Regions from separate parts of the Pantoea sp. X-Soil-TKNS-1211 genome, predicted to be linked through region 4. Evidence: predicted binding sites of a transcription regulator. Region 4 holds the regulator's gene; each other region holds the start of a gene.
The links. The regulator CRP, encoded in region 4, controls carbon source genes, mostly activating them, when cyclic AMP is high. The targets are predictions, from matches to a motif close to ATGTGANNNNNNTCACAT.
Positions count from the first base shown of each region.

Region 1: the regulator CRP is predicted to act here: its motif matches at 1,988-2,005, upstream of AC6I8W_RS00555 (PTS mannitol transporter subunit IICBA).
Region 2: the regulator CRP is predicted to act here: its motif matches at 1,597-1,614, upstream of cdd (cytidine deaminase).
Region 3: the regulator CRP is predicted to act here: its motif matches at 2,040-2,057, upstream of AC6I8W_RS26575 (beta-galactosidase).

Region 1 covers NZ_AP035953.1:117,267-121,840, reverse strand. The annotation lists gene AC6I8W_RS00565 (putative urea ABC transporter substrate-binding protein) at 1-494, opposite strand, end outside; guanidine-I (ykkC/yxkD leader) riboswitch at 556-650, opposite strand; gene AC6I8W_RS00560 (DUF3053 domain-containing protein) at 1,030-1,743, shown strand; gene AC6I8W_RS00555 (PTS mannitol transporter subunit IICBA) at 2,189-4,123, shown strand; gene mtlD (mannitol-1-phosphate 5-dehydrogenase) at 4,216-4,574, shown strand, end outside.
Region 2 covers NZ_AP035953.1:2,959,874-2,964,447, reverse strand. The annotation lists gene AC6I8W_RS14040 (NAD-dependent malic enzyme) at 1-491, opposite strand, end outside; gene cdd (cytidine deaminase) at 649-1,548, opposite strand; gene AC6I8W_RS14030 (CidB/LrgB family autolysis modulator) at 1,668-2,360, opposite strand; gene AC6I8W_RS14025 (CidA/LrgA family protein) at 2,353-2,745, opposite strand; gene metG (methionine--tRNA ligase) at 2,887-4,574, opposite strand, start outside.
Region 3 covers NZ_AP035956.1:363,312-367,885, forward strand. The annotation lists gene aegA (formate-dependent uric acid utilization protein AegA) at 1-262, shown strand, start outside; gene AC6I8W_RS26570 (RepB family plasmid replication initiator protein) at 910-1,614, opposite strand; gene AC6I8W_RS26575 (beta-galactosidase) at 2,167-4,203, shown strand; gene AC6I8W_RS26580 (MFS transporter) at 4,203-4,574, shown strand, end outside.
Region 4 covers NZ_AP035953.1:4,012,975-4,017,548, forward strand. The annotation lists gene AC6I8W_RS18985 (hydrolase) at 1-400, shown strand, start outside; gene AC6I8W_RS18990 (YheU family protein) at 403-621, shown strand; gene AC6I8W_RS18995 (phosphoribulokinase) at 683-1,552, shown strand; gene AC6I8W_RS19000 (OsmC family protein) at 1,633-2,037, opposite strand; gene crp (cAMP-activated global transcriptional regulator CRP) at 2,340-2,972, shown strand; gene AC6I8W_RS19010 (YccS/YhfK family putative transporter) at 3,031-4,574, shown strand, end outside.

The DNA of each region.
Region 1 (4,574 bases), 450 kb from region 4:
GTGTTGACCACCTTGACGTCTTTCTCGCTCATACCGGATTTTTCCAGAGCACGTGCCAGCAGGTAATGCGACACCGACAGCTGCACCAGGTTGATCGGTTTCCCTTTCAACGCCGCCACGCTATCCGCACCTTTCAGCAGGATACCGTCGTTACCGTTGGAGTAGTCGCCGACGATCAACGCAGTACTGTCAACGCCACCGGTAGCCGGAATGGTCAGCGCATCCATGTTAGTCATGGTGCAGCCATCAAAGCCGCCTGCGGTGTATTGGTTGACCGACTCGATGTAGTCGTTGACCTGCACAAACTGGATGTCGATGCCGTATTTATCGGCCCATTTTTTCACGATGCCGTTTTGTTGGGCGTAATCCCACGGCATCCAGCCTGCATAGATGGACCAGCAAATCTTAAAGGAGGGTTTCGCGGCAGCCAGCGTGTTAACGCTGAACAGCGCGATGGTGCAAAGCAACAGCAAACGAAGGCAGGCTTTGATCATGGTGGTTCCTCTGACGTTAGCGGACGAATAAAGCAGGAGGCGGCGAGTAACGATCTCGCTTTCCTCCCGGGCTTTTATCCCGCCGTGTAACCGTCAGAGGACGGTCGGTCACTCTCGGACCAGCATCTCGCGATCGGAACCCTAGTGACCCATTGCAAATTGTCTGGCGACATCGGTTACCCGCTATCGCTCCTGCATCTGGCTATAGTGAGGCAAAAAAAGTGCCAATATTTTATGCGATTGAAATATATACATTATTGATAAATAACTACGCCTGAACAGCGTGAAGATGCACAGCGATGCAGCAGGCTCGCACCAGGATGTTGCAGGCGTTGGCGTATCGACGGCCAGCCATGCAAAATCCCGCGCAATAAATTGCGCCGCTACGGTTCTGTGCACATATTTGTAGCAGCACGATTTATCGCGCAGTTTTTAGCTTACCCCGCCCGTTGTGCGCACCAGGCCATTGTTCTATCCTTTAGGACCTTTCCCATCGAATTGAAATCTGCCATTAGGTGACTTACAGGAGTTAAATATGGCGTCAGGAATTTCCCGCATCTGGATGCGTAGTGGCATGCTGATCATCACGCTGCTTGCCGTGCTGCAACTTACCGCCTGTGGCGACAAAGAGGGCGATCAGCGTAAAGCCTTTACTGATTTTCTTCAGAACACGGTGATGCGTAGCGGCGAGCATTTGCCCAGCCTGAGCGAAAACCAGAAGCAAACTTTCGGCAACTACGCGAGTGATTACGCCATTCTGTATGGCTTCTCCCAGCAGGTGAACCAGGCGGTTGAGCAGGGTATGCGCCCGGTAGTCGACGAGCTGGCAGCGATTCGCACCCCGCAGGATTACCTGACGCGTCGGGATACGCTGCGCCAGGCCAGTGGCAATCTGAGTGTGCTAACGCAGCAAATTCAGAGCGCCAAAATGCAGGCTGACAGCAGCCATGCCGCGCTGAAACAGCCGGATGACCTGAAAAAAGTCTATGACAGCGTCTTTGCCAAAGTGGTCACCCAGCCGTCCAGCACCCTGATTCCGTTACTGCCACAGTTGCAGGCGTTGAGTCAGGCCGCCGTCCAGACCGGTGATTATCTGCAATCGCAGGGAACGCGCGTAACCTTCAATGATGGCGGCGTGCAATTCCCCACTCAAGATCAGGCCACGCAGTACAACACGTTGATGAGCACCCTCTCCGGCAATGCCCAGGCATTGACCCAGGCGCAGAATACCGTTCAGAGCGGTTTTTAGTAATTTCTCAGGCGGGTAATCATGGCTTACCCGCTTTTCAGACTTTTGTCACTTCCTTACATCCTGCTTTTCTGATCCGCCCAGCCCAGGCATAGTGTGATCTGGCGCATTTTCGACCAAAGATTGTTTGTGATCTTCATCACATTTATGAAACAAACCACACCAGTAAAAAAGTGATTGTCATCACATTTACGCCTCTGATTTGTCTAAATATTCAGCACCGTACTTTTCTTACACTGGTTTTTTGTGATCTACATCACTCAATACCACCCTGACCACCCCAATTTAGCGTGATATACATCACACTTTTTTCGCCCGCTACGCAGTGTCATAAACTAGTGCTAGAGTCCGCCTGCATACAGTAATGCCACGGCCCCCGCCGTAACGTCTTAACAAAAACAAACGCGCTCTCTTATTGCAGCGCGTCTCAATAAGGGGTGGGTTTATGTCCTCATCAGTGAAGGTCAAAGTTCAGAGCTTTGGTCGCTTTCTGAGTAATATGGTGATGCCTAACATCGGTGCGTTTATCGCCTGGGGTATCATCACTGCACTGTTCATTCCAACCGGATGGATTCCTAACGCGACGCTGGCGAAACTCGTTGGCCCGATGATTACCTACCTGTTGCCGTTGTTGATCGGTTTCACCGGTGGTCGTCTGGTGGGCGGCGATCGTGGTGGCGTGGTCGGCGCCATCACCACCATGGGTGTGATTGTCGGTGCGGATATGCCGATGTTCCTCGGCTCCATGATTGCCGGTCCACTGGGCGGCTGGGCGATCAAACATTTTGACCGCGCCGTTGATGGCAAGATCAAAAGCGGCTTCGAGATGCTGGTTAACAACTTCTCAGCCGGTATCATCGGTATGCTGCTGGCGCTGCTGGCGTTTATCGGTATCGGTCCGTTGGTGGAAGGTCTGTCCCATATTCTCGCCGCAGGTGTGAACCTGATGGTGCAGAACAACCTGCTGCCGCTGACCTCGATCTTTGTTGAACCGGCGAAAATCCTGTTCCTCAACAACGCCATCAACCACGGTATCTTCTCTCCGCTGGGTATCCAGCAGGCGAGCGAAGTGGGTAAATCGATCTTCTTCCTGATCGAAGCTAACCCAGGCCCGGGTATGGGCGTGCTGGTGGCGTATATGATTTTTGGTCGCGGTAGCGCCAAACAATCTGCCGGTGGTGCCGCCATCATCCACTTCCTTGGTGGTATCCACGAAATTTACTTCCCGTACGTGTTGATGGCACCGCGTCTGCTGCTGGCGGTTATCCTCGGTGGTATGACTGGTGTGTTCACCCTGACCGTACTGCACGGCGGCCTGGTTTCTCCGGCTTCTCCGGGTTCCATCCTGGCGGTGCTGGCGATGACGCCAAAAGGCGCTTACTTTGCGAACGTGACCGCGATCATCGCTGCGTTTGCTGTCTCCTTTGTCATCTCTTCTATCTTGCTGAAAACCAGCAAAGTGAAAGATGAGGACGACATTGAAGCGGCCACCAAACGTATGCAGGACATGAAAGCACAGTCCAAAGGCCAGGGCGTAGCGGGTGCGCCGGTTGCCGGTGATGCGATGAGCGTTGACCTGAATCACGTGCGTAAAATCATCGTGGCCTGTGACGCCGGTATGGGTTCCAGTGCGATGGGTGCGGGCGTGCTGCGTAAGAAAGTTCAGGATGCCGGTCTGAGTAATATTTCGGTGACCAACAGCGCCATCAACGCCCTGCCGGGTGATGTGGACCTGGTGATTACCCATCGCGACCTGACTGAACGCGCGATGCGTCAGGCACCGCAGGCCCAGCATATTTCGCTGAACAACTTCCTCGACAGCGCCTTGTACACCAACCTGACCGAGCGTCTGGTGGCGGCGAACCGCAGCGAAGCTCACCGCGAAACCGTGCAGACCACGCTGGCTGACAGCTTCGACGCCGGTAACGCCCATCTGTTCAAACTGGGTGCTGACAACGTGTTCCTCGGTCTGAGCGCCGGCAACAAAGAGCAGGCGATTCGCTTTGCTGGTGAACAACTGGTAAAAGGCGGCTACGTACAGCCGGAATACGTGGATGCGATGCTGGAGCGTGAAAAGCTGACCCCTACTTACCTCGGTGAGTCGATTGCCGTACCGCACGGCACGGTGGAAGCGAAGGATCGCGTGTTGAAAACTGGCGTGGTGTTCTGCCAGTATCCAGCGGGTGTGCAGTTCGGTGAAGAGTCTGACGAAGTGGCTCGCCTGGTGATCGGTATCGCTGCGCGCAATAACGAACACATCCAGGTCATCACCAGCCTGACTAACGCACTGGACGACGAGAGCGTGATTGAGAAGCTGGCGAATACCACCAACGTGCAAGACGTGCTGGATTTGCTGTCTGGTAGCAAAACTACCGCCTGAACAAATCGTTAAATTCCCTGGGGCGGGTATGCCCGTCCCCACTTTCCGGGGCGGACATGCCCGCCCCATCGTCATTTGATATGGGTCAAATTATGAAAGCGTTACATTTTGGAGCAGGTAACATCGGCCGTGGTTTTATCGGTAAGCTGCTGGCAGATGCCGGGATCGAGCTGGTATTTGCGGATGTGAATCAGGTGGTTCTTGATGCCCTTAACGCCCGTCATGAGTATCCGGTTCATGTGGTTGGCGAGCAGGCGAAAGTTGAGATTGTCAAAGGCGTCAGCGCCGTGAACAGCACCAGCGATGACATCGTGGCGCTGATTGCTGAGGTTGATATCGTTACCACGGCGGTTGGTCCACAGATTCTGGAGCGCATCGCCGGTGGCGTCGCCAAGGGTCTGGCCTACCGCCGCGATAACGGTAATGTCCGTCCGCTGAATATCATTGCCTG
Region 2 (4,574 bases), 1.1 Mb from region 4:
AGGTCGCCGAGACCCAAAATACGCTCGCCGTCAGTGACCACGATCACCTTCACATTCTGCTTGGTGGCGTTTTGCAGCATGTCTTCAATGCGGTCGCGGTTGTTATAGGAAATAAATACGCCGCGTGCGCGACGATAAATTTCGGAGAAGTGTTCACAGGCGGCACCGACCGTCGGGGTGTAAATAATCGGCATCATCTCTTCCAGATGATTGTCCAGCAAACGGTAGAACAGGGTTTCGTTGGTGTCCTGGATATTGCGCAGATAAACGTGCTTGTCGTTATTGTTCTTGAAATCCTGGAATTGACGCCAGGCACGTTCTGCCTGTTCTTCAATGGTTTCAACTGCTTCGGGCAGCAGGCCATTAAGGTTGAATTCATTACGTTCTTCGAGGGAGAAGGCGCTGCCTTTGTTTAACAGCGGAAATTCCAGCAGGATCGGGCCCGCGTAAGGAATATACAGCGGACGTTTACTTTCGTACTCGAGTTCCATGCAATGTTTGCTCCGGTTGCAGTGTTTTCTGGCGTGTCGCCGGGAAAGGTAACGCCAGCCTTTCTTATTGTGAAGTGATTTCTGGCGCCCGATCCTATGAAATTTCCTGCAGATGTACAGCTTTTGTTAATAAAAGGTCACAAAAGCGGTAAAAGGATCACTTAACTGCGATGGCTGACAAGATTTCTGTTGCAAGCGTATGGCACCCCAGTGCCGCCAGGGTGGCGCGCGTGGCATCCTGCTGGCTAAGGGGCGCCGTCTGACACTCTGCCAACACCGCCTGTTGCACGTTCTCCAGCGCCTCGTTATGCATATTCATCAGAATCAGTGCCGCCTGTAACGGTGGCAGGCTGGGATTGAACGCGGCATTTTCGGCATAGCGTCCGGTAAAAATCTGCCCGCTGCGGCTGCGCAGGGCCACGCCGCTGTAGCTTTGGCTGTAAGGCGCATGGCTGTGATTTGCCGCTTCAATCGCGGCTTGTTGCAGGGTGTCGCCGTGTAAAGTAAAGCCGTGATTAACTGGCGTGAGCAGGCGTTCATCAATATTCAGATCCGCCGGGCCAAAAGCGTCCGGCAGATAATGTTCCAGTGTGCTGACTGCCCGACCCGGCAGGCTGATGCGAATGGTGGTGCCGCTGTTGAGTTCATTCATAAACTGACGGCAGTGACCGCAGGGCGTGTAGTTGACGGTGATGGTCTCCAGCCGGGCTTCATCGCGCAGCCATGCATGGGTGATGGCGCTCTGCTCGGCATGTACCGTCTGCTGCAACGGCGCATCGCGGAATTCCATATTGGCCCCGAAATACCAGTTGCCACTGATGCCGCGCGCGATAGCACCTACATTAAAATTCGATACTGGTGCTAACGCACATGACGCTGCCAGCGGCAGCAAGGCGAGGGCAAGGGCATCAGCGTCCAGACCGGTTGCCTGTTGGATTTGCGTCACTTCATGGGCCTGCAATACGCCGTGAAAATCGGCTGCGTCCAGCAAGGGTTGCAGCGCCTGCTGGAGATCGTGTGGCAGGGCAGAGAAAGCGGAAGTGAATCTTGGATGCATGATGGCCTCGTTACCTTGTCAGCGGCAGCACGCCGCCTGAAGGTTTATATGTGATCTGTATCGCTATGACAATGTAAGGCAATTTGCTTGTTTCAACTTTGCGAGATCTCTCGCAAGTTTCATCCCAGCCAGTGCATCAGGACCGGGTACAGGAACGGTGCCAGTAATGAGGTAATAATGCCGCAGATCACCAACGCCAGAGAACTGAAGGCACCCTCCTGATAGTCAATTTCTGCCGCCCGTGCGGTGCCCAGCGCATGCGAGGCATTGCCGATGGCGAGCCCCCGTGATGCCTTGCTTTTTACCTTTAACACATTCAGCAGCATATGGCCGAACACCGCACCCAGCACGCCAGCGATAAGTACGCAGATGGCGCTGATGGCGGGAATGCCATGCAATGAGCCGGAAACCGCCATGGCAATCGGCGTGGTGACCGATTTCGGCATAATGGTGGCAGCGATTTCCGGTGTGGCTCCCAGCCATAAGGCAATGGCTGTACCGGAAATCATGGCAGTCAAACTGCCAATAAAACAGACGCTGATAATGGTTTTCCAGCGTGCGCGGATTTGATGCATCTGCTCATACAACGGCAACGCCAGCGCAACCACGGCCGGTTGTAACAGTTGATTCAGCAGGGCACTGCCTGCGAAGTAACGCGCATAGGGCATATGGGTGAGTAACAAAATAGGGATGACAATCGCCATCGCCACCAGCAGGGGGTTGATGATGGAAATGTTGATTTTCGCCGCCAGCTTGCGAGCCATGAAATAGGCTGCGAGGGTGAGGGGCAGTGACCACCAGATATCACTCATCGTCCGACCCCTTCAACGCTTTCGGGCGTTGCATCCGTTCAGCGCTCAAACTCACCACCACCAACACCAGGAAGGTACTGATCAGACAGGAAACAACAATCGGACCGAATTGGGCAGTCAGGATATCGGTATAGCCCATTACGCCAACGCTGATCGGTACAAACAACAACGCCATGTAGCGAATCATTAAATGGCAGCCGGGTTTGACCCAGTCAACCGGCAAAATTTGCAGTGCCAGCAAGACAAATAATAGCAGCATGCCAATGATGCTACCGGGAATGGTGATCGGGAGAAGGGCAGCAATGCCGATTCCGGCATAAAGAGCAGCGTAAATAATGACAAAGGCACGTAAATAGCGCCAGCAGACAGACAGCACGGTGGGCATGACAGGCTCCTGTTTTCTCAGGGCTTCATCATACGCATTAAGCGCTTAGCGTGCCAGCGATCACATAATGGAGTGTGTAGCCGCGCGATAAATCGCGCGGCTACAGTGGGGAAGAACCGCCCAAGAGGGCGGTTCAGTGTTTTATTTCACCGGCATGCCTGGTTGTGCGCCACTATCCACCGACAACACAAACAGGTCTTTGCCGCCCGGTCCGGCTGACAGCACCATCCCTTCCGATACACCAAAGCGCATCTTACGTGGTGCCAGGTTAGCAACGATGATGGTCATCTTGCCGACCAGTACCGACGGATCCGGATAGGCGGCGCGAATGCCCGAGAAAATCTGGCGCTTCTCACCACCGAGATCCAGCTCCAGGCGTAGCAGTTTATCCGAACCTTCTACCAGCTCGGCCTTCTCGATCAACGCCACGCGCATATCGACTTTGGCGAAATCATCAATGGTGATGGCCTCACCAATCGGTGCATCCGCCAGGGGACCCGTTACAGCCGGTTTGTTGGCTGCAGCAGCGTCTTCTTTTGATGCTTCTACCAACGCGTCAACTTTTGCCATCTCAATGCGGCCGTACAGCGCTTTGAACGGTGCCACGTTGTGATCCAACAACGGTCGCTGGATCGCATCCCAGCTCAGTTCGCTTTGCAGGAAGGCCTCTGCGCGTGCACTCAGCGACGGCAGCACCGGTTTCAGCCAGGTCATCAGTACGCGGAACAGGTTGATACCCATTGAGCAGATGGCTTGCAGGTCAGCATCACGACCTTCCTCTTTCGCCACCACCCACGGGGCCTGCTCATCCACATAACGGTTGGCGAGATCGGCCAGCGCCATGATTTCACGGATCGCGCGGTTATATTCGCGGCTGGCCCAGGCTTCGCCGATCTTCTCAGAGGCATCGACAAAGGTTTGATACAGGGCCGGATCGGCCAGTTCAGCCGACAGTTTTCCACCAAAGCGTTTGGTCAGGAAGCCCGCATTGCGTGACGCCAGGTTCACCACCTTGTTGACGATGTCTGCGTTGACGCGCTGCACGAAATCTTCCAGGTTCAGGTCGATATCGTCGATACGTGACGAGAGCTTCGCTGCATAGTAATAACGCAGGCTGTCGGCATCCAGGTGCTGCAACCAGGTGCTGGCTTTGATAAAGGTGCCGCGTGATTTCGACATCTTCGCACCATTCACCGTCACATAGCCGTGCACGAACAGGTTGGTTGGCTTGCGGTACTGGCTACCTTCCAGCATCGCTGGCCAGAACAGGCTGTGGAAATAGACGATGTCTTTGCCGATAAAGTGATACAGCTCGGTGGTGGAATCTTTCTTCCAGAACTCGTCAAAATCGATATTGCCGCGCTTGTCACACAGGTTTTTAAATGAACCCATATAGCCGATGGGCGCATCAAGCCACACGTAGAAGTATTTACCTGGTGCATCGGGAATTTCGAAGCCGAAATACGGCGCATCGCGCGAGATGTCCCATTGTTGCAGGCCAGATTCGAACCACTCCTGCATTTTGTTCGCCACCTGTTCCTGCAATGCGCCAGAACGGGTCCATGCCTGCAACATTTCGCTGAACGACGGCAGATCAAAGAAGAAGTGCTCGGAATCACGCATCACCGGTGTCGCACCTGAGACCACGGATTTCGGCTCGATCAATTCCGTCGGGCTATAGGTCGCGCCACACACTTCACAGTTGTCGCCATACTGATCCGGCGATTTACATTTCGGGCAGGTGCCTTTGACGAAACGATCGGGCAAAAACATGCCTTTTTCCGGATCGTACAGTTGGGAAATGGTGCGGTTTTTAATGAAGCCGTTCT
Region 3 (4,574 bases), on a different replicon from region 4:
TGATATCGTGATTATGGCATTTGGCTTTAATCCGCATGCCATGCCGTGGCTGGAGAGCCAGAACGTCTGCCTGGATAATCGGGGACGTATCGCCGCCAGCGTTAACAGCACGTTCCGTTATCAGACCACGAATCCGCAAATCTTTGCCGGTGGAGATGCCGTGCGCGGCGCCGATTTGGTGGTCACGGCAATGGCGGAAGGTCGCCATGCGGCACAGGGGATGATGGACTGGTTGGGGGTGAAATCACCGGCCAGGCATTAACACACCGGACAAAACATAGCGGAAGTCAGCAAACGTGGGCCTTTGCATTGACCTCATTACTCAGGCTAACTACATGATGTATAAGCTGAGATGTAAGAATTACCCTCAGTTTTCACCTCCGCAATGTGTAGTTATTGCCCTTCCTGTTTGCCTGAAGGTGTAGTCATCACCCTCACGTTCAGAATGGGCAGATGTAGAAATTGCCCTCGGCAGAGCCGCAGCAAAAGTCAGGTGTAGAAAATACCCTCAATGTTTGATTGAGAACCTGATTTGAACCAACAAATGTAGTTTTTGCCCTCAAAAGCGCCGACTTCAGTGGACGCAAGAATCGGAGATGGTGAAATCATGTAGTTTTTGCCATCAACTGAGGGCAAAAACTACATCCGCAAAACATCGGATGTGGTCAAAATGCCCTCAACCACGACACGGACAGAAAAATGGAGTGCAAAAAAATCACCAATATTCAATTTGGTAGCGTGTAATGTGTAGGATTTGCCCTCAGGCTAAAGTCGCTAAAGAGCTTTGAAGTTTACCAGGAAGAAGATGTAGAAATTGCCCTCAGTTCTCTGTTTCCACCCGAGCAGAAGATGTAGAAATCACCCTCAAATACTTTCGTCCAGTACTGGGGAAAGGTGTAGAAATTGCCCTTAGCTTTGCTGGTAGGTGAACTGAAAATGCGTGATACGATTACCTGATTTCTTTTCACTATAAGTGATTGTCATATGGGTCTTTTCTTTGATTTCTTTGACGGCTTTGACCAGAAAACCACGCTTAAACTCCGCCATCTTCAGGTAGGACTTCGGCAATCCGTAGCGTTCAATCATCCACTCCACGCCCAGGATAGCAAAGCCAGAACCTTCAGCATTCTTGTACTGGCAAAGTGACTCATAGAGACGAATGGCATAGGGATTGGTGATACCGGCAACGTCCTTGATTTTAATCTTCGTGAACCGCTTCTCGAGTGAGGTGAAGAAAGGCATCAGATAGGGGTTCAGGTGAACAATGTAGGTGCCGCGCCGCGGAGAGTAAGCTTTCTTTATCATCCACGGATAAACCTCACTCCCCTTCTCGTTTCCTTCATCCTCTTCAGGGCGAAAAATACATACTTCCTTGGCTGTGAACCCTGCCAGGGCATTACGGATATCTTTGCTGGCTTCTGTTGAGGGCAAATTATACATCTCGGCGTATTCAGCAACGGTAAACTCACACAGACCCGCCGATTTATCACCGCCCTTTGTGGCGTTACGAATACGACCTACCGCAAGGAAAAGGATGCGTTTCTGGTCACGCGTCAAGTGGTATGCAGCTTCAGTCATCTCATTGGATTGAGCAATGATCTTACTTACCGGCATTACCGATGCCACCAGCGTCAAAACTTGCCTGTATTTATCCACCGATTCCGATCCTCTGTTGATCCATGTGCGTAAATTTGCTTTTTGAGGGCAGTTTCTACATGTGCCAAGGGCAGATATTACACATGCTGAGGGCGATTTCTACATCAAATCAGGGCAATCTCTACATCTACTGAGGGTAATTTCTACATATTGATCCTTCTCAGGCCGCTTATAGCAAGGTCCAGGAGCGCGCTAAAAAGGTTTAAAAAGAGATAACAATATAAAAAATATTAAAAATATCTCTGTGGGTAAGTGGAAAACTCATTTTATGAATGGCAAGGATCGTGGCGGTGATCAATAACTATCCCGCATGATGAACAAATGGGATCCATCACATCAGCCTGTTGATAAACCGTGGCATTCTGCGCTCCAGATTTATGGTTATGTGATGCCCATCAAAAGACTGACGCGGAAGCGAGTTTCTCTATGTTGGCAGCGACATACTTCATCTTTCACCGGATCCCTTCGGATAACGTACCGCCCTATCGGTACTGAGATGAGGGAAGTGCAATGGATAAGCTGTTATACGGTGTCGCCTATTATCGTGAATATATGCCGGTAGAACGGCTGGATGAGGACATCCGTCTGATGAAAGCGGCAGGGATTAACGTGGTACGCATTGCTGAAAGCACCTGGAGCAGTTATGAACGCCGGGATGGTGAGTTCGATTTCTCCGCTGTGCTGACCGTACTCGAACGCATGTATGCAAACCAGATTGCCGTGATTATCGGCACCCCTACCTACGCCATTCCTGCATGGCTGGCTAAAAAACACCCTTCCGTGATGGCCACCACACCGCAGGGAGTAAACAAATACGGCCATCGTCAGAAAATGGACATCACCAGCCCAATCTATCTGCGTTACGCCGAACGTATTATTCGCGCGTTACTGGCTGCAACAGCGCACCATCCTGCGGTGATCGGATACCAGATAGATAACGAAACGAAGTACTACGACACTTGTGGTGAACATGTACAGAGGGATTTCGTCGGGTATCTGAAGCAACGTTTTGCTGGTGATCTGGAAAAACTCAATGCGGAGTACGGGCTGGATTACTGGAGCAACCGTATTGATGACTGGGAAGATTTTCCTCCGCTGGAAAGCACCATCAATGCCAGCCTCGGTGCCGCCTTTCAGCAGTATCAGCGTGATCTGGTCACAGATTTTCTCGCCTGGCAAGCGAAGCTGGTCAGTGAATATCGATTGCCAGACCAGTTCATCACCCACAACTTTGATTTCGAGTGGCGGACCTGGTCCTTTGGCGTGCGGGGCGAGGTTGATCACTTCTCCGCGTCATCAGTCCTTGATATCACCGGCGTAGATATTTATCACCCCAGCCAGCATCAGCTTACCGGGGCCGAAATCGCCTTCTGTGGGGATATCGCGCGCACGACCAAAGACAGCAACTATCTGGTGCTGGAAACCCAGGCACAAGCATTCAAGAACTGGACACCTTATCCGGGGCAACTGCGGCAGCAGGCTTTCAGCCATATTGCCTCTGGTGCCGCCATGATCGGATACTGGCACTGGCATTCACTGCATAACGCCTACGAAACCTACTGGAAAGGATTGCTCAGCCACGATCTGCAACCCAACCCTGTGTATGACGAAGCCAGGGAGACTGGACAGGCACTGGCACGCCTGTCGCCGCAGCTCTCCGGGTTGAAAAAGCAAAACCGGGTGGCACTACTGGTCAGCAACAATTCGCTGACAGCGGTGGACTGGCATCCCTGGCAGGGACATCAATTCGAGCGTCATAAAGAACATCAGTACAACGACCTGATTCGCAGCTACTACGACACCCTCTACCGACGAAATATTGAAGTCGATATTCTGACTGTGGATGATCCACGCCTGTCCCGATACGCGCTGTTGATCGCACCGCTGCTCTATGCCGTTTCTGATGCCTCACTGCATCGGTTAAATCAGTTTGTGGCTGACGGCGGTCATATTCTGTATTCCTTCAAATCTGGCTTTGCCAATGAGCATCTGAAGGTGCGACACGAACGTCAGCCTGCGGTCATTCGTGAGACATTGGGAGCAAGTTATCAGCTGTTTGTCGAACCGCAGGATGTCACCCTGCATTCAGACGTGCTGGATATCCCGCCTGAATCAGCAGCGGTCAGCCACTGGATGGAGTTACTGGAGGTCGATAGCCCGGATACCGAAGTTTGGGCGCGCTATCAGCATCCTTACTGGAAAAAATACGCTGCCATTGTGCATAAGCGCCACGGTGCAGGTACGGCAACCTATATTGGCTGCCATATCAGCCAAACTGCTCTGGACAATGTGCTGACACGCCTGGAGCACAGGATTGAACTACACAGCGGGGCTGAAACACTTCATTTTCCTCTTATCGTAAAACGCGCGATCAACCGTGCCGGCAATACGGTGCTGTTTTATTTCAACTATTCCCGTGAGTCCCAGGAGATCACCTTGCCGTTCAGCAGAGGCCGGGAATTGCTGAGCGACAGGTGTTATCAGCAGGGTGATACGCTGACCCTGGCTGACTGGGGTGTGGCAATTTTTGAACTGGAGAACGCGTGATGGCACAACCTACTACTCACGAAGACCTGCAACGTATCGGTATCCGCGAACGCCTGGCTTTTGGTGTCGGAGATTATGGTACGAACCTGACTTACACGTTGATGGTCACTTTCCTGGCGTTTTTCTACACCGACGTGGTGGGAATGCCTGCGTTGCTGATTGGTTCGCTGATGTTTTTTGCCCGCGTACTTGATGGCATCATCTGTATTTTCGTTGGTATCCGCATTGATAAAACGCGCTCCCGGATGGGTAAAGCCCGGCCGTGGGTACTCTGGACTGCCGTCCCCTTTGGTCTGTCGGCATTTTTAATGGCCACCGTTCCGGACGTCAGCTATGGCTTTAAGGTCGCGTATGTCTGTATTACTTATCTG
Region 4 (4,574 bases):
GCAGCTGAAAAAGAACGCCAAACGCAAGCTGAAAGCCTGGCCCGGCACGCTGCCGGTGGATTTACGTCAACTGCGCGCCCTGCGCCGTCTGCGTGACTTTGACGACGCCGTCACCTCTCAGGCGCACGGTTTTGTTGATGCCGGCGATTATTATCATCGCGCCAGCGCCATGCCGCTGCTGACCGGCGTGCGCAAACCGCTGCTGATCATCCATGCTAAGGATGATCCCTTTATGACCGACGCGGTGATACCGCAGCCGGAGCAACTATCGCCCTCGATTCAATATCAGCTAACGCAACAAGGCGGCCATGTTGGCTTTGTCGGCGGTACACTGCTACGCCCGCAAATGTGGCTGGAACAACGTGTGCCGCAGTGGTTATCAACTTATCTGGATGTGTGATCGTGATTATTCCGTGGCAACAACTCGACCCCGAAACGCTGGAAAACCTGATTGAAGCCTTTGTGTTACGCGAAGGCACCGACTACGGTGAACAGGAGCGCAGTCTGGCGCAAAAAGTCGCTGATGTACGTCACCAGCTGGAGCGCGGTGACGCGGTGCTGGTATGGTCAGAACTGCACGAAACCGTCAATATCATGGCCCGCGGTGAATTTCGCGGCTAATGCACATCCCGGCTTTTCGTGCTAACAATGCTCATCGCCGGACTTCACAGGGAGCTTTGTTATGTCAGCCAGGCATCCGATCATTGCCGTCACCGGTTCCAGCGGTGCCGGAACCACCACCACCAGCCTTGCCTTTCGCAAAATATTCCAGCAGTTGAATCTGCATGCTGCGGAAGTGGAGGGTGACAGTTTTCACCGCTACACGCGCCCTGAAATGGATATGGCGATCCGTAAAGCGCGCGATCTTGGCCGCCACATCAGCTATTTCGGGCCAGAGGCGAACGATTTTGGCCTGCTGGAGCAGACCTTCAGGCAGTACGGTAAAACCGGTCTCGGCCAGTCGCGCAAATATCTGCACACTTATGACGAAGCCGTGCCATGGAACCAGGTGCCAGGCACCTTCACCCCGTGGCAGCCGCTGCCGGAAAACACTGATGTGTTGTTCTATGAAGGCTTGCATGGCGGCGTGGTGACGCAGCAGCACAACGTGGCCGAACATGTCGATTTACTGGTGGGCGTAGTGCCGATCGTCAACCTTGAGTGGATTCAAAAGCTGATTCGCGATACCAGCGAGCGCGGCCATTCCCGCGAAGCGGTGATGGATTCGGTGGTGCGTTCGATGGAGGACTACATCAACTTCATCACCCCGCAGTTCTCACGTACCCATATCAACTTCCAACGCGTGCCGACCGTTGATACCTCCAATCCGTTTGCCGCGCGTGAAATTCCGTCGCTGGATGAAAGCTTTGTGGTGATCCATTTTCGCGGGCTGGAAGGCATTGCCTTTCCCTATCTGCTGGCGATGATTCAGGGTTCTTTCATTTCACATATGAACACCCTGGTGGTGCCCGGCGGCAAGATGGGGCTGGCGATGGAGCTGATTATGACGCCGCTGGTGCAGCGACTGATTGAAGGCAAACGGATCGAATAATGTAGCGGCGCGATTTATCGCGCAAGATGGTGCGCGCTGCGGGAAAAATCCGCGCGATGAATCGCGCCGCTACGTTCGAGCTAGAGTTCGATAACCTCGTAGCTGTGGGTGATTTCTACTGCTTTACCCAGCATAATCGCCACCGAGCAATATTTTTCTGCCGACAGGTCAACCGCCCGCGCCACCGCTTTATCACCCAGCGCTTTGCCGCTGACAATAAAATGCAGGTTGATAAGTGTGAAAATGCGTGGCGCTTCTTCACGACGTTCGGAGGTGAGTTTTACCTCACAATCCACCACATCGTTGCGCCCTTTTTGCAGGATGGACACTACGTCAATCGCGCTGCAACCGCCTGCCGCCATCAGCACCATCTCCATCGGACTCGGTGCTTTGTCGCCCGAATTGCCATCCATTAATATCTGGTGACCTGATGAGGATTCTCCGAGAAAGGTAAGCCCTTCCACCCATTTAACCCGTGCCTGCATTATTCTTTCTCCTGAATCGGCTGATTTGCCGCCAGAGTACGCTTTCACCTGAGAAACAGCAATCCAGACTAATCGCCCTTTTGCTGAAGCGAGACAACAGAAGACAGCTAGCAAAAGCTGTGCTACAAACAGTGCTGAAAATATTTTCGTCGCAATAGACGAAGGCGGGAAGAATCAGAAGCCTGGCTTAAGAGTCCACCCGAATAATTTTCCTTTACAGGAAGCGCTCTACGATTTCACCGCCTGACAGGGAAAACTGCCCCCTGTGTTTTGGGCACGATTACAACAGAGGATAATAGCGAATGGTTCTCGGCAAACCGCAAACAGACCCTACACTCGAATGGTTCCTGTCCCATTGCCATATTCACAAATATCCATCCAAAAGCACCCTGATTCATCAGGGTGAGAAAGCGGAAACGCTCTACTACATCGTGAAAGGTTCCGTTGCGGTACTGATCAAAGATGAAGAAGGCAAAGAGATGATCCTCTCCTATCTCAACCAGGGGGATTTCATCGGCGAGCTTGGCCTGTTTGAAGAAGGTCAGGAACGTAGTGCCTGGGTACGAGCTAAAACTGCCTGCGAAGTGGCTGAAATTTCCTACAAAAAATTCCGTCAGCTGATTCAGGTAAACCCGGATATTTTAATGCGTCTTTCGGCGCAGATGGCACGTCGCCTGCAGGTGACATCAGAAAAAGTAGGCAACCTTGCCTTCCTTGATGTGACCGGTCGCATTGCGCAGACGCTGCTCAATCTGGCCAAACAGCCTGATGCCATGACCCACCCGGACGGGATGCAGATCAAAATCACCCGTCAGGAAATTGGTCAGATCGTCGGCTGCTCACGTGAGACAGTTGGCCGTATTCTGAAAATGCTGGAAGATCAAAACCTGATCTCCGCACATGGTAAAACCATCGTCGTTTACGGCACCCGCTAATTTCTTCTCACCCACGGCGTGATGGCAGCATCGCGCCGTTTTTGTCTGCGATGAGCTGATGTGGCGTCGAATCATCTATCATCCCGAAGTTAACTACGCCCTGCGGCAAACGCTGGTGCTGTGCCTGCCCGTGGCTCTCGGCTGGCTGTTTGGCGACCTGCAAAAAGGCCTGCTGTTTTCCTTAGTACCCGCCTGTTGCAACATCGCTGGCCTCGATACGCCGCATAAGCGCTTCTTTAAACGCCTGATTATTGGCGGTTCCCTGTTTGCGACCGGCAGCTTTCTGATTCAATGGCTGACGGATTATCACGTCCCTCTGCCGTTGATTCTGTTGGTGCTGCCGTTGTTAGTGGGCGTGACCGGTGAGATCAGCCCGCTGCATGGCCGTTTGTTACCCGCCACACTGATCGCCTCCATCTTTACCCTGAGCCTGGTGGGACGCATGCCTGTCTGGGTGCCACCACTTCTCTATATCGGTGGCACCTTGTGGTACGGGCTGTTTAACTGGTTCTGGTTTTGGCTGTGGAAAGAGCAGCCAATGCGCGAGTCGCTAAGCCTGCTGTACCGTGAGCTGGCGGATTATTGCGATGCCAAGTATACCCTGCTGACGCAGCTGACTGACCCGGAGAAAGCATTGCCGCCGCTGCTGGCACGCCAGCAGAAAGCGGTCGATCTGATCACCACCTGTTATCAGCAGATGCATATGTTGTCGGCCAGCCGTGATAACAGCCATAAACGCCTGACGCGCGCCTTTCAGGTGGCGCTCGATTTGCAAGAACACATCTCCGTCAGCCTGCATCAGCCGGAAGAAGTGCAAAAGCTGGTGGAACAGAGCCATGCCGAGGCGGTGATTCGCTGGAATGCCAAAGTCATCTCGGCTCGTCTGCGCCTGCTGGCTGATGCCATTCTGTATCACCAATTGCCGGAACGGTTTCAAATGGATAAGCAGCTGGGGGCGCTGGAAAAAATTGCCCGCCAGCACCCGGATAATCCGGTGGGTAACTTCTGTCTGTATCACTTCAGCCGCATTGCGCGCGTGTTGCGCACCCAGAAACCGCTGTATACCCGTGATCTGATGGCCGACCGCCAACGGCGTCTGCCATTTTTTCCGGCGTTGCGCAGCTATCTGTCGCTGAAATCACCCGCCTTACGCACCGCTGCACGTTTTGCCGTGATGCTGATGTTTGGTAGCTCGCTGGCGCTGTTCTTCAATATCCCCAAACCTTACTGGATTCTGATGACCACCATGTTCGTCAGCCAGAATGGCTACAGCGCCACGCGGGTGAGGATTCAACACCGTGCGCTCGGCACCTTTGCCGGATTGTTGATTGCTGCCGCCTCGTTGCGGCTTGCCGTGCCGGAAACCATCACCCTGTTGTTTATGCTGGCGATCACCCTCGCCAGCTATCTGGTGACGCGCAAATATTACGGCTGGTCGATGATTGGTTTCACGGTAACTGCGGTGTATTCGCTCCAGTTGTTGTCGCTCAATGGAGCACAATTTCTGCTGCCGCGCATGCTGGATACGCTGATGGGGTGTCTGATTGCCTTTGGCGGCATGATTTGGCTGTGGCCACAGTGGCAAAGCGGGTTGCTGCGTAA